2 regions of the Burkholderia cenocepacia genome follow, and region 2 is predicted to be linked to the other one. Evidence: predicted binding sites of a transcription regulator. Region 2 holds the regulator's gene; the other holds the start of a gene.
What was found. The regulator FliA, encoded in region 2, starts transcription of late flagellar genes. The targets are predictions, from matches to a motif close to CTAAAGTTTNNNNNNNNNNNGCCGNTA.
Positions count from the first base shown of each region.

Region 1: bcsB (cellulose biosynthesis cyclic di-GMP-binding regulatory protein BcsB) is a predicted target of FliA. The motif match lies at 6,430-6,456, and genes of this name have one in related genera.

Region 1 covers NZ_CP060039.1:2,019,731-2,029,656, reverse strand. Annotated here, with positions in the region: gene SY91_RS09625 (cellulose synthase subunit BcsC-related outer membrane protein) at 1-2,743, opposite strand, end outside; gene bcsZ (cellulose synthase complex periplasmic endoglucanase BcsZ) at 2,728-3,957, opposite strand; gene bcsB (cellulose biosynthesis cyclic di-GMP-binding regulatory protein BcsB) at 3,961-6,306, opposite strand; gene SY91_RS09610 (sensor domain-containing diguanylate cyclase) at 6,606-7,799, shown strand; gene SY91_RS09605 (hypothetical protein) at 7,854-8,306, opposite strand; gene SY91_RS09600 (phosphatase PAP2/dual specificity phosphatase family protein) at 8,306-9,721, opposite strand; gene SY91_RS09595 (bifunctional alpha/beta hydrolase/class I SAM-dependent methyltransferase) at 9,718-9,926, opposite strand, start outside.
Region 2 covers NZ_CP060039.1:733,989-743,914, forward strand. Annotated here, with positions in the region: gene SY91_RS03410 (DUF3443 family protein) at 1-724, shown strand, start outside; gene SY91_RS03415 (VOC family protein) at 888-1,385, shown strand; gene flhB (flagellar biosynthesis protein FlhB) at 1,781-2,980, shown strand; gene flhA (flagellar biosynthesis protein FlhA) at 2,977-5,079, shown strand; gene flhF (flagellar biosynthesis protein FlhF) at 5,076-6,824, shown strand; gene SY91_RS03435 (flagellar biosynthesis protein FlhG) at 6,817-7,635, shown strand; gene SY91_RS03440 (RNA polymerase sigma factor FliA) at 7,661-8,392, shown strand; S-adenosyl-L-homocysteine riboswitch at 8,507-8,624, shown strand; gene ahcY (adenosylhomocysteinase) at 8,657-9,926, shown strand, end outside.

The sequences.
Region 1 (9,926 bases), 1.3 Mb from region 2:
TCCAGCCGGTCTCGATCTCGGGATTGCGCCGCTGCTGCAGATCCGCGAACGCGGCCTGCGCGGGCGTCAGCCCGTCGCGGCCCGGGCTCACGCCCGTCGCGCGTTCCTGCGACTGCGACAACCGGTACAGCGACGCCGCGTCGTCATAGCGGCCCTGCGCCTCGGCCACGCGCCCGGCCGCGACCGTCACGTCGGCGCGGGCCGGATACGCGGCCTGCAGCCGCTCGGTCACCTGCGCGGCTTCGTCCGGCCGGCGCAGCGCGTTCAGCCGACGCACGGCCGACAGTTGCGTGTCGACGTCGTCGTCCGGTGTGCGCGCCAGCACGGCCTGCACGCGCTCGCGCGCGGCGGCACGGTTGCCGCTGTCCTCGTCGATCCGGGCCAGCGCGAGCTGCGTATCGGCGTCGTCCGGCGTGCGCGCGACGACCGGTGCGAGCGCATCGCGTGCTGCATCGTAATGGCCCTGCGCGCGTTCGAGATCGGCGAGTTCGAGCGCATAACGCTTGTCCGCGCGGCCGGCCGGGCTCGCGCGGTCGAGCAGCGTGCGCGCCTGCGCATAGTCCTGTCGCGCGATCGCGTCGTCGGTCTGCCGCAGCACGAGCCGCAGCGACTGATCCTCCAGTCGCGCCGTCTGCGCGGGCGTCAGCGCCGGGTCGCGGCGCAGCGTGTCGAGCCACGCAGCGAGCGCATCGTCGCGCCCCGCGCGGCCGAGCAGGTCGCCGTAGCGCAGCCGCACGTCCGCGTCGGCTTCGCGCGGATGCGCGGCGATCCAGTCGCGCAGCGGTGCGAGGCCGCGCTCCGGTTCGCCCGCGTCGATCCACTGCGCGCCGATCGCGGCGAGCATGTCGGGATCGTCCGGCGCGCTCGCCTGCGCGTGCGCGAGCGTGGCGGCGAAGGCCGCGCGGTCGCCGCGGGCATGTGCGCCGCGCGCGTCGGCCAGCGCGCTTTCCGCATCGAGCTTGCGCGCCAGCGCGCGCATCCCGTCCGAACGGTGCGCGTCGTCGACCGGTGCCAGCGCGGCTTGAGCGCCCGCGACATCGTCGAGCGAGTTGCGGTACAGCGCGTTCGCGTAACGCATCTCGGGCGTATCGCTCAGCGCCAGCCCGTCGTCCATCACCGTGCGGCCGAGCTGCGGCAACCCCATGTCGCGATACAGGCGTGCAAGCGCGAAACGCGTCCACGGCGCATCGGGCGCCGCGCGCACGGCCGCCTCGTAGCGTTGCGCGGCCGGCCCGCGCGCGCCCTTGTCGGCCAGCGCGCGCGCCTCGTTCGCGAGCACGTCGCCACGCAGGCCGTCGAGCGTGCGGCGATCGTCGGCGCCCGTCACGCGCCCTTGCAGCGCATCGAGCAGCGGCCCGATCCGGTCCGCGCGGCCGGTGTTTTCATACAGCGTGGCCGTGTCGCGCACGGCCGACAGGCTCGGCGAACGCGCGGCCAGCAAGCCGCGCAGCAACGGCTCCGCCTGTGCCCAGTCGCGCTGCGCGAGCAGCGCATCGGCGAGCTGCAGCTTCGCGTCCGGGTTGTCCGGCTGCATCGCGAGCGCCGCACGCGCGGCGCGCTCCGCATCGCGCGGGCGGCCCGCACTGGCCGCTTCGCGGCCTTGGGCGAGCAGCCCCCAGAACTGCGCGGTACGCGCGAGGCCTTGCCATTTGCCGCGCTGGTCGGTCGCACGCGCCGCGGCCCGCGTGAACAGCGCGCGCGCTTCGTCGTGCCGCCCTTCGCGCAGACGCAGCAGGCCGAGCCCGCCCAGCGCATCGGCGTCGTCCGGGCGCGCCCGCGCGGCGCGCGCGAGCAGCGGATCGGCGGCGGCCAGGTCGCCGCGCGCCAGCGCCTGCAACCCGCGCTGCTGCGCGATGTAGTCGGGGTCGCGTTCGAGCCGGCGTTGCGCGTCGCGCTGCTGGTCGAGGCCGGCGGCGCGATCGCGGAATTCGGTGTCGTCCGGCGCGAGCGCGAGATACGCGTGCAGCGCATCGAGATACGCGGGATCGCTGCCGGCCGACTGCAGCACGCGCCGCCACAGCGCCATCGCTTCCGTATGGTCCGCGTCGGCGCGCTTCGCGAGCGACCATGCGATCCGGTTCGCTTCCGCGCGCGTGTCGTCGCGCTGGTTCAACAGCCGCGCGAGCGCCATCGACGCGCTCGTGTCCCGCGGATCGGCGGCAACCGCGCGGCGCAGCGCGGCGATCGCCGGCTGGCGCCCGCCCGGCGCATTCGACACGATCTGGTAGTACTCGGCGCCGAGCGCGCCCGACGGCGCGCCGTTCGGAAACAGCGCGACGATCCGTCGGGCCGCCTCGTCGGCGCGTCCGCTGCGCGCGAGCAGCCGGATCTGCGCCATCTCGCCGCGCCCGCTCGTCGCGACGCGGTATTCGTCGGCCACCCGTTGCGTGACGGCGGCATTCGGCGACTGCGCCTGCAGCCGCGCCAGCGACGCCTGCGCGCCTTTCGCGTCGCCGAGCCGCAGCAGCACACGCACCTGTTCGGACAGCAGCTCGGGATCGCCCGGCGCGATCAGCAAGCCCTTGCGCAGCGCATCGCGCGCGAGGTCGTCGCGATGCTTGATGCCCCACATCCGCGCGGTGTCGAGCTCGCGCCGCGCATCGGCGGCAGCCGAAGTCGCCGGGTTCGCCGGGTTCGCGATCGCCGCGCCGGAGGCCGCGCCCGGCGCCGCCGCGCACACCGACGACGCGAGCCACGCGAATCCCGCGACGTGCGGCGCGGCACACTTCAGCGGGCGGCGCACGAACGGCCTCCCCAGCGGGTGTCGAGCGTGCCGTCCGCCCCGAACCGGTAGCGGCCGTCGCGCCAGCCGAGGCCGAACAGCGTCAGCACGCTCGTGTAATAGCCGGGCGCCGACTGGCGCGCGAGCGTATCGACGCGGGCCGCCTGGGCATCCGCGAGCGCGTGCTGGCCACGCGCGTCGAGAAACGGCACGGCGGCCGCGGAGAAGCCGCCGTTGCCGTCGTTCGGCCCCGCGACGCCCGTCGTCGTATCGACCTTCTCCGGCGGCGCACCGTGCGCGGCGACATGGTCGGCGAACGGCGCGAACTTCGCGAGCAGCGGCGCGGCGAGCGGATCGGCGTGGTCGAGCATGCCGGCCCACAGATACACGCGGATCGCGTTGTACGCGCTTTCCGCATGGGTCTGCGGATCGGGCCCGAAACCGTTGCCCGCGCGATACAGCGCCCAGTCGGGCGAAAAGCCCTTCGGCGCGGTGTCGAGCAGCACGCGAGCGGTGCTGGACGCCAGCGCGGCCCAGCGACGGTCGTCGGGCAGTCGTGCGCCGAGCGCGCGAATCACCTGCGGCGGCGAATAGCTCGGATTCACGCGCCATTGGCCGTTGGCCAGCTTGAACCCGGTGGGGCCCGGCAGCAGCGTGAGGCCGAGGCCCGGCACGGTCGCCGTCTCGGCGTCGAGCACGCGCTTCGCGAGCAGCGCGCCGCGCGCCGTATAGCTGCGCTCGTGCCACAGCCGCCCGGCCTCGACGAGCGCATACGCGATCCACAGGTCGGCGTCCGACGCCGGGTTCGCGTCGAGCACGCGCCACGCGCCGTCGGGCGCGCGGCCCCACAGCCACGCCGGCAGGTGCGCGCTCAGGTCGCCCTGCGCGAGGTTGTTCTCGGTCCATGCGAGGATCGTGTCGAACATGCGCCGGTCGTTCGCGACCAGCGCGAAGAAAAGTCCATACGCCTGCCCCTCCGATACCGTGCGCGAATCGGCCGAGCCGACGTCGATCACGCGGCCGTCGGCCGAGATGAAATCACGCTTGAACGCGTCCCAGCGCGGCCACGCCGCGCTGCATCCCGTGCTCGCCGCATCGGCTGCACCGGCCGCCGCCGCGTGCGTGCGCGTGGCCATGCCGGCCGCCGCGCACGTCACCGCGACCGCCAGCGCGAGCGTCGCGCCAACACGTCGCGCCGGCTGCGTTGCCCGTCGCTTCGTCATTGCCCGCGCCATCCGTTACATCCCCCGGCGACGCGCGGCGATTCGCTGCAGCACGCTGAACACGCCGAGCGCGAGCAGCAGCCCTGCGACGACGCCGACCGCGCCGAGCAGCACCGGATGCCGCGCCGCCTCCGTCCACACGCGCGCATACCACGGCACGAAGCCGACCACGTAAGGCTCGCCGACCCGCAGGCTGTCGACCTGCCCCGGCCGGACCAGCGCGAGGTCGCCCTGCAACTGCGACACGAGCCCGCCGCTCTCGAACACGTCGAGTAGATCGCCGAGGCGCGGCTGGTCGGTCGCCGTCAGCGCGACGACGCTGCGGCCGCGGCTACCGGGCAGCTCGAACCCGGCGAGCGCCGCGAGCGGGCCCGTCTGTTCGATATGCGCGCCGCCGTCGGCGAGGCCCACGCCGTTGCGCCAGCGCTCCTTCACCGTGAATGCGACGCGCGTCGCGCCACCGGCGCCCGCGCCGCCCTGCTCGCCGATCGCGAGCGGCAGCGCCGCGCGCCATTGCGCGAGCAGCGGCGACGCCGGCGAGCCGTCGATCACGAGCAGATCCTTGTGCCCCGACAGCGCGGCGACGTCGCCGGGTCGCGCCACCTGCACGCGCAGCGCCGGGAAACCGGTCCATTCGCCCATGTGGCCGAGCATCGTCAGGTAGGCCTCGAGTTCCTGCGGCGACGGCCGGTCGGGCAGCACGACGGCCGTCTGCGACAGGTCGGCGAAGCGCGTGAACGGGAAGCCGCTGTTCGCGAAGAACGCGAGGTTCGGCAATTGCGCGTAATGGACGAAGTGCGAGAAGTCGATCGTCGAATCGGGATCGATCGCCGCCCGTTGCGGCTCGGTGGCCGTGCTCGAACACAGGCCCGTCTTCTGCGAATCGAGCGTGAAGCGGAACTGCAGCTGGTTGCCGCTGCCGACGCGGAACGCGGGAATGTCGACGTCGCTCGTCACGCGCCCTTCCGGCACCGCCAGCAGCGGCAGCTGCATGCGGCCGTGCGCATCTTCGGCATGGGCCGGCCCGAGCCGGTACGACTTCACGAGCTGATCGTTGATCTCGACCGCGAGCGTCGAATTGTCCTGCACGGTCGGCGCCGTGTAGCGGTAGCGCAGCGTGATCGGCACGCCCGCGCCGTTCCATGAATGCAGATCGGCCGGCACGCGCAGGTTCAGCCGGATCGCGTCGGGCGTCGTGCCGCGCACCTCCAGCTGACGCGGATCGTTCACGAGTTCGCGGAACGCGATCGGCCGGTTCACCGGCAGCCAGCGCGGCGCGTCGTACGGCTTGCGCGGCGCGCCCAGATCGACGTGCGCGACCGTCGCCGCCTGCCCTGACAGCGCCGCGCGGCCGAGCACGAGCGTCGCGACCGCGTCGTCGACCTCGGCCGCCGTGCGGCCCGTGACGACCAGCAGCTTGCGGCCCGGGGCGGACGGGTTGTCCGCGACCGCGAGCAGCGGGCCGTTGATTGGCGGCAGCGCGAGACCGGCCGGCAGCGTCGCGGCCGTGCCGACCACGACGGCCTGGTCGTCGGCCGGCAGCGCGGTTGATACCGGGAAGCGCGCATGCCGGTAGTCGGCCAGCGCGCCGAACCACGACGCGAGCACGCCCGCGCTGCGCAGGGTGGCCGAATCGGGCGTCGCGGGCAGCACGAACGGCAGCCGCAGGCGGCCGTTGTCGCGCCGGTCGAAGAACGGCGCGGGCAGCAGCGCGAGATCGTTCGGCAGGCGCACCGGCGATTCGTCGAGGATCAGTTCGCTCGTCGGGCTCACGTCGGCCCACAACGCCGAATTCGTCGGGTCCTCGCAATGGTCGAGCGTGTAGTGCGCGATCAGGCGCAGGCCGATCTGGTTGAAATCCGAAAAGTAGCGCGGATCGATCGGAATCTCTTGCGTCACCGTGCGGCCCGCACGCGCGGCATCGAACGGGACGGTCGCGATCACCTCGCCGTTCACCGACACCTTCAGGTGCGACAGCGGAAAGACCAGCGACGGCGAATACGCGTAGGTCAGGCGCAAGCGCGCGCCCGTGATCACGCGGTCGAGCCGCACGCCGGCGTTGATCGTGCGTGCGTCGTCGGCGCCGCGCAGGCGCAGCGGATCGAACGCGCCGAGCGACGCGAACGGCATGCGCACGGTCGTCGCCGGCAGACCGGCGGCCGGCGCGCTGGCCGCCGCCGGCGTGGCCGGAGCGGTCGCGAGCACCGCCGCTGGCGCGGCATCCGGCACCGCTGCGTGATCGGCAGCGGCCGTCGAAGCGGCGGCCGGCACCGCCGGCAGCGGCGCGGCCGACAGCGCGGCCGTGTGGAAAGCGCCGGTCATCGCGGCAGCCAGGACGAACAGCGACACGGCCGGCTTCATGCGCCGCTCCGCTTCGTCACGATCGTCCGGTCATCCTGCGCGTCGAAACCGACGCGCGCAAAGCAGCTATGCCCGTGAGTGCACATCCCCTCTGCTTCCCCTCATTTATGGCCTGATTGCATTTATCGGAACGACGCGGCGGACCATTCAATGATCAGTTCGTCGCGCTGGAGGACGCCTGGCACCGGCGGCCGCCCATTTGTCACACTATCTCAAAAATAGAACAAAACTCACCGTGATTCGCGACTGAGAAGCGAAAAAATCTCAATTCGGTCGGAAATGCCGCGCAGGAAGAGTGAATGGCAAGAATTGCGCCGTTGCCGCCGGATGGCTGGAACGGCATACTGCCGGCGCGGTACGGCTGGCCGGGCACCGGCACCGTTGCGTTGCGAACCACCCGGCACGCGCTGCCGCGAGCGGCGCGTATGCTACCGCAAGCGCGCGCCGAGCGATGCACTTTTTCACGGAAAACTGACTTGAATCAAATCGCCGACGCCGCCACGCCATCCCCCGACACGTTGTTGCGCATCATCGCCGCGCAAGCCGAAATCGCGAAACTCGGCCTCGATCTCGGCAGCGTGATGGCCTACGTGACCGAACAGATGCCGCAGCTCACCGGCGCGAGCGCCGCCGCGGTCGAATTCGCCGAAGGCGACGACATGGTGTACCGCGCCGCGTCGGGCACGGCCGCCGGGATGCTCGGCCTGCGGTTGCGGCGCTCGGGCAGCCTGTCGGGCCTGTGCGTGCAGCAGGGCGAGTTGCTGCACTGTATCGATTCGGAAACCGACCCGCGCGTCGATCGCGATGCATGCCGCCGGGTCGGCCTGCGCTCGATGCTCGTGATGCCGCTCACGCACGCCGACACGACGGTCGGCGTGCTGAAGGTGATGTCGCCGAACGTCGACGGTTTCTCACCGGCCGACGCCGGCACGCTGCGGCTGATGGCGGACCTGATCGCCGCCGCGATGTTCCACGCGGCGCGCAACGAAGCGAACGAGCTGTACCTGCGCGCGACGCACGACGCGCTCACGGGCCTGCCGAACCGCGCGCTGTTCTACGACCGCCTGCGCCAGTCGATGCACACGGCGCTGCGCGCGAGCGGCCGGCTCGGCATTCTCAACATCGACATGGACGGCCTGAAGCCGATCAACGACGGGTTCGGCCACCGCGCGGGCGACGCCGCGCTGCGCGAGGTCGCCACGCGGATGCAGGCCGCGGTGCGGCGTTCGGACACGGTCGCGCGCATCGGCGGCGACGAATTCGCGGTGATCCTGCCGAACCTCGGCACCCGCGACGATGCCCGGGTGCAAAGCATGCGGCTCGCGCGGCAGGTCGGCGAGCCGTTCGAATTCGACGGGCATGCGCTGCGGCTCGGCGTCAGCGTCGGCATCGCGATGCTGCCGGACGACGGCACCGACATGAACGCGCTGATCGAGCATGCGGACCAGGCGATGTACGAAGCCAAGCGATCGCGGCGCACCGCGCACGCATGACGGCTGACGCGCGCCGGCCGGGCTGTTCCCGCCGATAGCCGGCTTGCGCCGGCGCTACCCGATGTGCGACACCGCGACCGCGATCCCGACGACGAGCCACTGCACGATCGCCACGAGCACGGCGGCCCGGCACAGCCCGACCGCGCCGCGCACGCGCGCGTCGAGCGTGCGCCCGACCTTCGCCGCATCGATCCAGCCCAGGTCGGCGAGCGCGCGGTCGAGCGCCGCGAGCGGACCGTCGACCGCCCCGTCGCCGTCCACCGCCCGCGCGAGCGTGGCAAACAGCCGCCGATCGATCGCGATGCGCACCGCGTACCACAGCGCCGCGATCCCCGACCCCGTGCTGACGACGGCCAGCAGCGCGCGGGCAAGCGTCGGCGCCGCCCCGCCCGCCGCGAGCCACCCGCCTGCGCCAGCCGCGACCAGCGCTGCCGCGAGCGCCCATGCGCCCGCATCGAGCGCGCCGCGTGCGGCGGCAATCCTGAACGGAGCGGACGGATCGCGCATCACCGCTGCCCCGCGTCGCGCCGGCGATCGATCCACTGCTGCAGCACGGCCACGCTTTCATCCGACCATACCGCGCGTGGCCGGACCGCGCGCACCGCGGCCAGCGCGTCGCGCGCATCGGTCAACCCGCGCCGCGCGGCGACCCACGCGGCCGCGCACAGCACGCTGCGCCCGTAGCCGAGCGCACAGCAGACCAGCACGTCGCGCCCTTCGCCGTGCAGGCGTTCGAGCGCCGCGACGGCCTGCGCGAGCTGCACCGCCGTCGGTGCGACGAGATCGAGCTGAGGCACCGACGCATACGCGAGCGATGCGCCGGCCGCCGCCCAACGCGGCATCTCGGCGGTCAGGTCGACCAGCGCGGTGAAGCCGTGGCGCCGGATGTCGCGCGTCGTCGGCGTCCGGCCGATCGACACGCGCTCGTCGATCCGCACCGGCGCGGGCTGCCGGCGCGTCCACAGCCGCGAATTGACGAATGCGCCGGCGATCGTCGGCGCGAGCAGCCAGCCGACGAAGACCGGAAACCGCCCGTGCGCATCCTTCTGGAACGCGCCGGGCGCGCCGCGCCGATAGGCCCACGCAACGCAGGCGAGCGCCAGTGCGACCCACCCAGCCGCCAGCGCCCAGCCCGGCGCGCGCGGCACGCACGCCAGCGCCACGAGTGCGACCAGCGCGGCGCCGAACGCATAGCGGCGCGCGAGCGCGCGAGCGGCCGCGGACGGCGACGCATCGGCGCCCGGCAGCCGGCCCGCGGCATCGCGCAGCGGAAACAGGAATAGCGCGAGACAGCCGACGGCCGCCCCGGTCGGCACGTCGATCGCGTGATGCTGGTAAGTCGTCAGCACCGACACGCCGATCGCCGCGAACCACAGATGCAGCACGACGCGCACGAACGTGCCGCGCAGATGCCTTGCATAGACGGCCCACAGCACGACGAGCAACCCGATATGCAGCGACGGCGCCTGGTTGAACGGCTTGTCGAAGCCCATCAGCAGCGTGAACAGCGCACCGGCCATGCCGCCCGCGTCGGGCCGCTCGAAGCCGAAGCGCAACGGCCACGCGATGAAGCACGCAACCGACACCAACTGCACGGTCAGCAGCCGCTTCACGTGATCGAGCAGATCGTCGCGGCGTGTCGAGAAGAAGAACGACAGCGCATACAGCAGGTCGATCGACCAGTACGGCACGATCGTCCACGGCACGAACGGGATCGCATGCTCCCAGCCGAACGCGAAGGTCGGCACCGCGGCGCGGCGCGCGGCGAGCCAGTTCGCGAAGCCGTACGTCGAGAAGAACACGGCGCCCATCGCCGCGAGCCAGCCGAAGCGCAGCACGAACGACGCGTCGCGCGCGCCGGCCGCCGGTTCGGCCAGCCCGTCACTCGCCTCCGCGCCCGCGCCGCCGCCCAGCACGCTCATGACGCGTCGACCCGCTGCGCGAGGCTCACCGTGAAGATGCCCATCTCGTCGATCCGCTGGTCGAGCTTGCGGAACCCCGCCCGCGCGACGAGCTCGTCCATTTCGGCCTGCGAACGGCGACGCATCACCCAGGTCGACTCGCCGCGATGATTGTTCAGCGCACGCGCGATGAATTCGAGCTGCGGATGCCACGGCTGCCCCGTAT
Region 2 (9,926 bases):
TTCATGCACGAACGGCGGCGCGTCGGCCAACTCGACCGGCGCGCTCGGCGCGAACGGGATCCTCGGCATCGGGCCGGCGCCGTACGACTGCGGCACGACCTGCGCCACGTCGACGTCGACGAGCAACAACTACTACGCGTGCCCGAACGGCGACAACGCGCGCTGCACGGTCGCGCTCGTGCCGCTGGCGCAGCAGGTGGCGAACCCGGTGCATCGGTTCGCGAACAACGACGGGGTGAGCGTGCAGATGCCGGCCATCTCCGACAACGGGCAGGCAAGCGCGACCGGCACGCTGACGTTCGGCCTGCCGAACCTGAGCGGCAAGACGGTGATGACGTCGACCACGACCGGCGACGTCAGCGCGACGTTCCAGGGGCGCAGCGTGACCGCGTTCTTCGATACCGGCTCCAACGCGTATTTCTTCAACGATTCGGCGCAGACGGTCTGTTCGAGGAATACGGAGTTCTACTGCCCATCGGCGACGACCACCTATTCGGCCACGCTGAGCGGCCAGAACGGCGCGTCGGGTACCGTGTCGATGCCGGTCGCCAACGCCGATGCGCTGTTCTCGAACTCGTCCACGTTCGCGTTCAACGACATCGCGGGCCCGTTCGGCTCGTCCAGCTGGCTCGACATCGGCATGCCGCACTTCTACGGCAAGACGATCTACTTCGGGATGGACAAGACCGCGAGCGGCGGCCCGCAGCCGTTCGTCGCGTTCTGACGCGGCACGCGGCCGGGAACGAGGGGCGAGCGATCGCCCCCTTTTTTTCGCTCTCGGCGGGCGCGAGGCTACGGACCGGCGCGCTGTCACGCGCCGGCATAGCGTCTACGATGTAAGACCGGCACCGGCACCGGTGCCGGCACGACATCGAGGAGACAGCGCCATGAACCCGCGTATCCAGCGCATCACGCCGTTCCTGTGGTTCGACCGCGACGCCGAGGCGGCGGCCGGTTTCTACGTATCGGTGTTCGACAACGCGCGCATCGTGCACGTCGCGCGCTACGGCAAGGCCGGCGCGCACGCGTCCGGCAACGCCGAGGGCGCGGTGATGACGGTGGCGTTCGAGCTCGACGGGCAGGCGTTCGTCGCGCTGAACGGCGGTCCCGTGTTCCAGATGACGCCGGCCGTGTCGTTCGTCGTCAACTGCCGCGACCAGGCCGAGATCGACCATTACTGGGCGCGCCTGTCCGAAGGCGGCGACGAGCGCGCGCAGCAATGCGGCTGGCTGCGCGACCGCTTCGGCGTGTCGTGGCAGGTCGTGCCCGTGCAGATGGCCGAGCTGATGACCGGCGACCCGGCCCGCGCCGAGCGCGTGATGGCGCAGGTGATGACGATGAAGAAGCTCGATCTCGGCGCGCTGCAGCGGGCGGCGGCCGGCTAGGGCCAGCGCAAGCCCGTTGTCGGCGTGAACAGGCCCGAGGCCGCTTCGGTCGGTCGGGCCGCCCAAGGCCGTCAGCCGGCCGTTTCGTCCCGACGCACGACATCGTTGCGTCGGGGCCGATTTCCCGCCTTTCCCGGCCGTTGGTGCACCGTTCCCCCGCATCGCGCCGACGCCGTTCCGCTGGCGGCCGCCGCTTCGCCGACGCGCCGGCCGGCCCGTTTTCCCGCCGCGCCGCGCGGCGTTCCGCCCCCGCTCCGGCCGCGTTCGCGGCGGCTCGCCCGATTCTCCGAAATACCCCCTTTCCCGGCTTTGCTCGACCGATCGGCATTTGACGCCTCCATGAATAATCGGTGTCACTGGAAAGCGGCATTCCGCCGTACCCGACTGGAGGCCCCGTGGCAGACGAGAGCGATCTCGACAAGACCGAAGCCGCCACTCCCAGGCGCCGCGAGAAGGCGCGCGAGGAGGGGCAGGTCGCGCGTTCGCGCGAACTGGCTTCGTTCGCACTGCTCGCGGCGGGGTTCTACGGCGCATGGCTGCTCGCGGGCCCGTCGGGTGGGCATCTGCAGGCGATGCTGCGCGGCGCGTTCACGTTCGATCGCGCGACCGCGTTCGACACCCGCCGGATGCTGTCGGCGGCCGGCAGCGCGAGCCTCGAAGGCTTCGCCGCGTTGCTGCCGCTTCTTGCGCTGACCGGCGTCGCCGCGCTGCTCGCGCCGATGGCGCTCGGCGGCTGGCTGATTTCGCAAAAGACGTTCGAGCTGAAGTTCGACCGCCTGAACCCGATCTCGGGCCTCGGCCGGATCTTCTCGATCCAGGGGCCGATCCAGCTCGGGATGTCGATCGCGAAGACGCTGGTCGTCGGCGGGATCGGCGGCATCGCGATCTGGCGCAGCAAGGACGAACTGCTCGGCCTCGCGACCCAGCCGCTCGGCGTCGCGCTGCCCGATGCGCTGCATCTGGTCGCCGTGTGCTGCGGCACGACGGTCGCCGGGATGCTGGTCGTCGCCGGGCTCGACGTGCCTTACCAACTCTGGCAGTACAACAAGAAGCTGCGCATGACGAAGGAAGAAGTGAAGCGCGAGCATCGCGAGAACGAAGGCGATCCGCACGTGAAGGGGCGGATTCGCCAGCAGCAGCGCGCGATCGCCCGCCGCCGGATGATGGCGGCCGTGCCGAAGGCCGACGTGGTCGTCACGAACCCGACGCACTTCGCGGTCGCGCTGCAATACACGGATGGCGAGATGCGTGCGCCGAAGGTCGTCGCGAAGGGCGTGAACCTCGTCGCCGCGCGCATCCGCGAGCTCGCGGCCGAGCACAACGTGCCGCTGCTCGAAGCGCCGCCGCTCGCGCGTGCGCTATATCACAACGTCGAACTCGAGCGCGAGATCCCCGGTTCGCTGTACTCGGCGGTCGCGGAAGTGCTCGCGTGGGTCTACCAGCTCAAGCGCTTCCGTTCGGAAGGCGGCGCGTTCCCGGCGATGCCGGTCGATCTCGACGTGCCGGCCGAACTCGACAAGGGCACGTCGGTCGCCGCCGACGACGAGCGTGAAGAAGCCGAAGACACCCTCGGCAAGCAAGGGAACGCAGCATGAGCACCCCGACCACCGGCCTGTTCGCGAAGCGCCCGAACGTGCTGGCAGGCACGAACCTGCGCGCGCTCGCGGGCCCGATCCTCATCTGCATGATCCTGGGGATGATGATCCTGCCGCTGCCGCCGATGCTGCTGGATCTGCTGTTCACGTTCAACATCGCGCTGTCCGTGATGGTGCTGCTCGTCAGCATGTACACGATGAAGCCGCTCGATTTCGCGGCGTTCCCGAGCGTGCTGCTGTTCTCGACGCTCCTGCGCCTGTCGCTGAACGTCGCGTCGACCCGCGTCGTGCTGCTCGAAGGCCACACCGGGCCCGACGCGGCCGGGCAGGTGATCGAGGCGTTCGGCCACTTCCTCGTGGGCGGCAACTTCGCGGTCGGCATCGTCGTGTTCGTGATCCTGATGATCATCAACTTCATGGTGATCACGAAGGGGGCGGGGCGGATCGCCGAAGTGTCCGCGCGCTTCACGCTCGACGCGATGCCCGGCAAGCAGATGGCGATCGACGCCGATCTGAACGCCGGCCTCATCAACGAGGAACAGGCCCGCAAGCGCCGCCTCGCCGTGTCGCAGGAAGCCGAGTTCTACGGGTCGATGGACGGCGCGTCGAAGTTCGTGCGCGGCGACGCGATCGCCGGCCTGATCATCATGGCGATCAACGTGATCGGCGGGCTGATCGTCGGGATGGTGCAGCACGACATGAGCTTCGCCGCGGCCGGCACCAACTACACGCTGCTGACGATCGGCGACGGCCTCGTCGCGCAGATCCCGTCGCTCGTGATCTCGACCGCGGCCGGCGTGATCGTGTCGCGCGTCGCGACCGACGAGGACATCGGTACGCAGATCACCGGCCAGCTGTTCACGAACCCGCGCGTGCTGAACATCACCGGCGCGATCATCGTGCTGATGGGGCTGATCCCGGGGATGCCGCACTTCGCGTTCCTCGCGCTCGGCGGCGGCGCGATCTGGCTGGCGCGCACCCAGACCAAGCGTGCGGCGGCGCGCAAGGCGGCCGGCGACGTGACCGACATCGCACCGCCCGCGGTGCTGCCGGCCGACAGCCACGAAGCGACCTGGGACGACGTGCAGCTGATCGACCCGCTCGGCCTCGAAGTCGGCTACCGGCTGATCCCGCTGGTCGACAAGAACAGCGACGGCGAGCTGCTCAAGCGCATCAAGAGCATCCGCAAGAAATTCGCGCAGGAAATCGGCTTCCTGCCGCCGGTGATCCATATCCGCGACAACCTCGAACTGCGGCCGAACGCGTACCGGATCGCGCTGAAGGGCGTCGAGATCGGCGCGGGCGAAGTGTTCCCGGGCCAGTGGCTCGCGATCAACCCGGGCCAGGTGACGGCCGCGCTGCCGGGCGCCGTCACGCAGGACCCCGCGTTCGGGCTGCCGGCCGTGTGGATCGACGTCGCGCTGCGCGAGCAGGCGCAGGTGTACGGCTACACGGTGGTCGACGCGAGCACGGTGGTCGCGACGCACCTGAACCATCTCGTCGTCCAGCACGCGGCCGAGCTGCTCGGCCGCCAGGAAGTGCAGGCGCTCGTCGAGCGCACCGGCAAGGACGCGCCGTCGCTCGTCGAGGACCTCGTGCCGAAGACGATCTCGCTCACCACGCTGCAGAAAGTGCTGCAGAACCTGCTCGAGGAAGGCGTGCCGATCCGCGACATGCGCACGATCCTCGAGGCCGTGTCCGAGCATGCGGGCCGCGGCGACGCGTTCGAGATCACGGCCGCGGTGCGGCTCTCGCTCGGCCGCGCGATCACGCAGCAGTGGTATCCGGGCAACGGCGAAATGCAGGTGATGGGCCTCGACGCGAACCTGGAGCGCGTGCTGTCGCAGGCACTCGCCACCGGCGCGAACCCGGGCCTCGAGCCCGGCCTCGCGCACAACCTTCTGACCGGCACGCAGCAAGCGATGCTGCGTCAACAGAATCTCGGGCTGCCGCCGGTGCTGCTGGTGCAGCACGCGCTGCGCGCGATGCTCGCGCGCTTCCTGCGCCGCAGCCTGCCGCAATTGAAAGTGCTGTCGTATGCCGAAGTGCCGGACACACGCACGATCAAAGTCGTTAACGTCATCGGGGGTTCCGCTTGAACATTCGCAAATTCACCGGCGCAACGAGCCGCGACGCACTTCGTCTCGTGCGCGAGGCGCTCGGCGCCGACGCGGTCGTGCTGTCGAACCGCACGCTCGATGACGGCAGTGTCGAAATCGTTGCACTCGCCGATTCGGATCTCGCCGCGGTGGCGCCGCCGGCCGCGCGTCCGCGCCTCGCCCCGTCGCGCGTGCCGGAATCCGTGCCGGCCGCCGCCGTGCCGGGCATCGTGTCGCGCCCCGGCATCGCACCGCGCCCGGCCGTCAATCCGTATGCGGCGGGCGAAGGCGGGCTGCCGGACGTGTTCTCGTCCGTGTTCGGCGCGAGCGCCGACGCGCAAGAGGCGGATGCGCATCGTTCGTCGATCGAGGCCGATGCGCCCGCGGCGGCAGCGCCGTCGATCGCAGCACCGGCCGCCGGATCGCCGGCCGCCACTTCCGAACCCGCACCGTGGCTGGTCGAGCACGCGAAGCGCCTCACGCAGCAGCGCGACGCGCTGATCGCCCGAGCGCAGGCGCCTGCCGAGCCGCAGGCGAGTGCGCCGCAGCCCGCAGCCAGCGCGACGCCGCCCGACTGGGCACGCGACATCGTGCGCGACGCAGAACGCCGGATGCCGCCCGCCGGCGCGCCGGCCGCCGCGCGGCGCGCCCCCGACACGGGCGCCGCGTACGCCGCCAAGACGGCCGAACGCACGCGCCTGTCGTCCGACGCGGCCGCCGCGGTGGCCGACGCGGTGAAGTCGCGCATCGAGCGGATCGTCAACGACACCGTGATGCAGGAGCTGGGCGAGCTGCGCGGGATGATGCAAGAGCAGTTCGACAGCCTGATGTGGCACGACCGCCAGCGTCGCAGCGCCGTTCACGGCGCGCTGACGAAGCATCTGTTCGCGGCCGGCTTCTCCGCGCAACTGGTGCGGATGCTGGTCGACAACCTGCCGTCCGGCGACGACGCGCAGACCTTCGAGCAGGCCGCCGAATGGGCGCAGTCGGTGCTCGCGTCGAACCTGCCGGTGCTCGACAGCGAGGACGCGCTGATGGAGCGCGGCGGCGTGTTCGCGCTGATGGGGCCGACGGGCGTCGGCAAGACGACCACCACCGCGAAGCTGGCCGCGCGCTGCGTGATGCGCTTCGGCGCGAGCAAGGTCGCGCTGCTGACCACCGACAGCTACCGGATCGGCGGCCACGAGCAACTGCGCATCTTCGGCAAGATCCTCGGCGTGCCGGTGCATGCGGTGAAGGATGCGGGCGATCTCGCGCTCGCGCTGTCCGAGCTGCGCAACAAGCACATCGTGCTGATCGACACGATCGGCATGAGCCAGCGCGACCGCGCGGTGTCCGACCAGATCGCGATGCTGCACGGCGCGAACGCGCCGGTGCAGCGCCTGCTGCTGCTCAACGCGACGAGCCACGGCGACACGCTGAACGAAGTCGTGCAGGCATACCGCAGCGCGGGCGAGCATCCTGACCTGGCCGGCTGCATCCTCACGAAGCTCGACGAGGCGACCCACCTCGGCGGCGTGCTCGACACGGTGATCCGCTACAAGCTGCCGGTCCACTACGTGTCGACCGGCCAGAAGGTGCCGGAGAACCTGTACGTCGCGTCGACCAAATTCCTGCTGAAGAGCGCGTTCTGTGTGCCGCGCGACGGCTCGCCCTTCGTGCCGCAAGACGAGGACATGCCGACGCTGCTTTCCGCACTGACCGCACGTTCCACCGCCGAGCTGCACGAGGTGCGATTTGGATAAACGGATCATCGATCAGGCCGAAGGGCTGCGGCGCCTGCTCGCCGGGCGCGCGTCGCGCATCGTCGCGGTGACGGGTGGGCCGGCGGGCGTCGGCTGCACGTCCACCGTGGTGAATCTCGCGGCGGCGCTCGCGTCGCTCGGCAAGGACGTGCTCGTCGTCGACGAGCGCGCCGACGTGCATTCGGCCAGCGCGACGCTCGCCGGCGCGTGGCTGCGCGACGGCGAACGCACGCGGGTGGCGGCCGGCTTCGGCCTGTGCGGCGCCGCGCGGCTCGCGCGCGCCGGCTACAGCGACGCGCAACTGAGCGACTTCATCGACGGCCCGGCCGACATCGTCCTCGTCGACGCGCAGCTCGGCGCCGACGGGTCGTTCTCGGCGCTCGCGCGCGAAGCGCACGACGTGCTGGTCGTCACGCGGGTCGCCGCGCAGGCGATCACCGAGGCGTACGCGTGCATGAAGCGGCTGCATTTCGCGCACGCGTTCGCGCAGTTCCGCGTGCTGACCAATCAGGTCGGCAGCCACGCGGACGCGAAGACGGCCTTCGACAACCTCGCGGGCGTCGCGAGCCGCTACCTGACCGTATCGATCGCCGATGCGGGCTGCGTGAGCGCCGATCCGCTCGTCGAGCACGCCCGCGAACTGATGCATGCGGTGGTCGACGCGTTCCCGTCGTCGCCCGCCGCGCGCGATTACCGGCAGATTGCCGCCGACCTGTTGTACTGGCCGATGCGCCCGCGTTCGGGTGCGGGCCGCGCAGTCCACGCCGGCGGCAAGCCGTCGTATGAGGCGGGCGCGGCACACGCCGCGTGAGCGCCACCCGAAGGAGAGAGCCACGATGTACAACGCTCAAGGAAAGATGTCCCAGGCCGACGTGCTCGCGCAATACGCGCCGCTCGTGCGCCGCCTCGGGCTGCAGCTCGTCGCGAAGATGCCGGCGAGCGTCGATCTCGACGACCTGATCCAGGCCGGCATGATCGGCCTGATGGACGCGGCCGGCCGCTACAAGGAAGACCAGGGCGCGCAGTTCGAGACCTACGCGACGCAGCGCATCCGCGGCGCGATGCTCGACGAGCTGCGCAGCAACGACTGGCTGCCGCGCAGCCTGCGCAAGACGTCGCGCGAGGTCGAGCACGCGGTGCACCAGGTCGAGCAGCACCTCGGCCGCTCGGCGAGCGAGACCGAGATCGCGCAGCACCTGAACATGCCGCTCGACGAATACCAGGGGATGCTGCAGGACCTGCACGGCAGCCAGCTCATCTATTACGAGGATTTCGACCGCGCGGCCGATGACGAGCCGTTCCTCGACCGCTATCGCGTCGATCACGCCGATCCGTTGTCGGCGCTGCTCGACGACCACCTGCGCGAGGCGCTCGTCGAGGCGATCGAGCGGCTGCCGGAGCGCGAGAAGCTGCTGATGTCGCTGTACTACGAACGGGGTCTGAATCTGCGCGAGATCGGCGCGGTGCTCGAAGTGAGCGAATCGCGCGTGTGCCAGCTGCACAGTCAGGCCGTCGCACGCCTGCGCGCGCGGCTGCGCGAGCAGGCGTGGGTCGGCGCGGAGTCCTGACCCGAAGAAGTCCCGACCCTTTGCCGACGGCCGCGCGCGCCGGCGCCGCGCGCGTCGCGCGCCTACGCGTCGTCCTTGCGCATTTCGCGCGCCGATTTGCTACAATCCCCTCCGTTTTCCGAGGAGCGTTGCGACGGACCATCCGTGTCCGCCAGGCTCGGAGAGCTTCACCAAGCAGCCGTGCGGCGATTTTTTCGCGCCGGCCCCGCTTCCTGAACGGCGCTCACGTCACCAATCTAGAAACTTTTTAGAAAGGAGGGCGTGATGAACGCCATTATCGATTCCAAGGCTTCCCACGATTACGTCGTCGCCGACATGGCGCTGGCCGGCTGGGGCCGCAAGGAACTCAACATCGCCGAGACCGAAATGCCGGGCCTCGTGCAGATCCGCGACGAATACAAGGCACAGCAGCCGCTGAAGGGCGCGCGCATCGCCGGTTCGCTGCACATGACGATCCAGACGGGCGTGCTGATCGAGACGCTGAAGGCGCTCGGCGCGGACGTTCGCTGGGCATCGTGCAACATCTTCTCGACCCAGGATCACGCGGCCGCCGCGATCGTCGAAGCCGGCACGCCGGTGTTCGCGTTCAAGGGCGAATCGCTCGACGAGTACTGGGAGTTCTCGCACCGCATCTTCGAATGGCCGAACGGCGAATTCGCGAACATGATCCTGGACGACGGCGGCGACGCAACGCTGCTGCTGATCCTCGGCTCGAAGGCCGAGAAGGACCGTTCGGTGATCGCGAAGCCGACCAACGAGGAAGAAGTCGCGCTGTACAAGTCGATCGCGGCGCACCTCGACGTCGACGCGAACTGGTACTCGAAGCGCCTCGCGCACATCAAGGGCGTGACCGAAGAGACCACGACCGGCGTGCACCGCCTGTACCAGATGGAAAAGGACGGCCGCCTGCCGTTCCCGGCGTTCAACGTGAACGATTCGGTCACGAAGTCGAAGTTCGACAACCTGTACGGCTGCCGTGAATCGCTCGTCGACGGCATCAAGCGCGCGACCGACGTGATGATCGCGGGCAAGGTCGCGGTCGTCGCGGGCTACGGCGACGTGGGCAAGGGCTGCGCGCAGTCGCTGCGCGGCCTGGGCGCGACCGTGTGGGTCACCGAAATCGATCCGATCTGCGCGCTGCAGGCGGCGATGGAAGGCTACCGCGTCGTGACGATGGAATACGCGGCCGACAAGGCCGACATCTTCGTGACGGCGACCGGCAACTACCACGTGATCAACCACGATCACATGAAGGCGATGCGCCACAACGCGATCGTCTGCAACATCGGTCACTTCGACTCGGAAATCGACGTTGCGTCGACGCGCCAGTACCAGTGGGAAAACATCAAGCCGCAGGTCGACCACATCATCTTCCCGGACGGCAAGCGCGTGATCCTGCTGGCCGAAGGCCGCCTCGTGAACCTCGGCTGCGCGACCGGCCACCCGTCGTTCGTGATGTCGAACTCGTTCGCGAACCAGACGCTCGCGCAGATCGAACTGTTCACGCGCGGCGAGCAGTACGAGAACAAGGTGT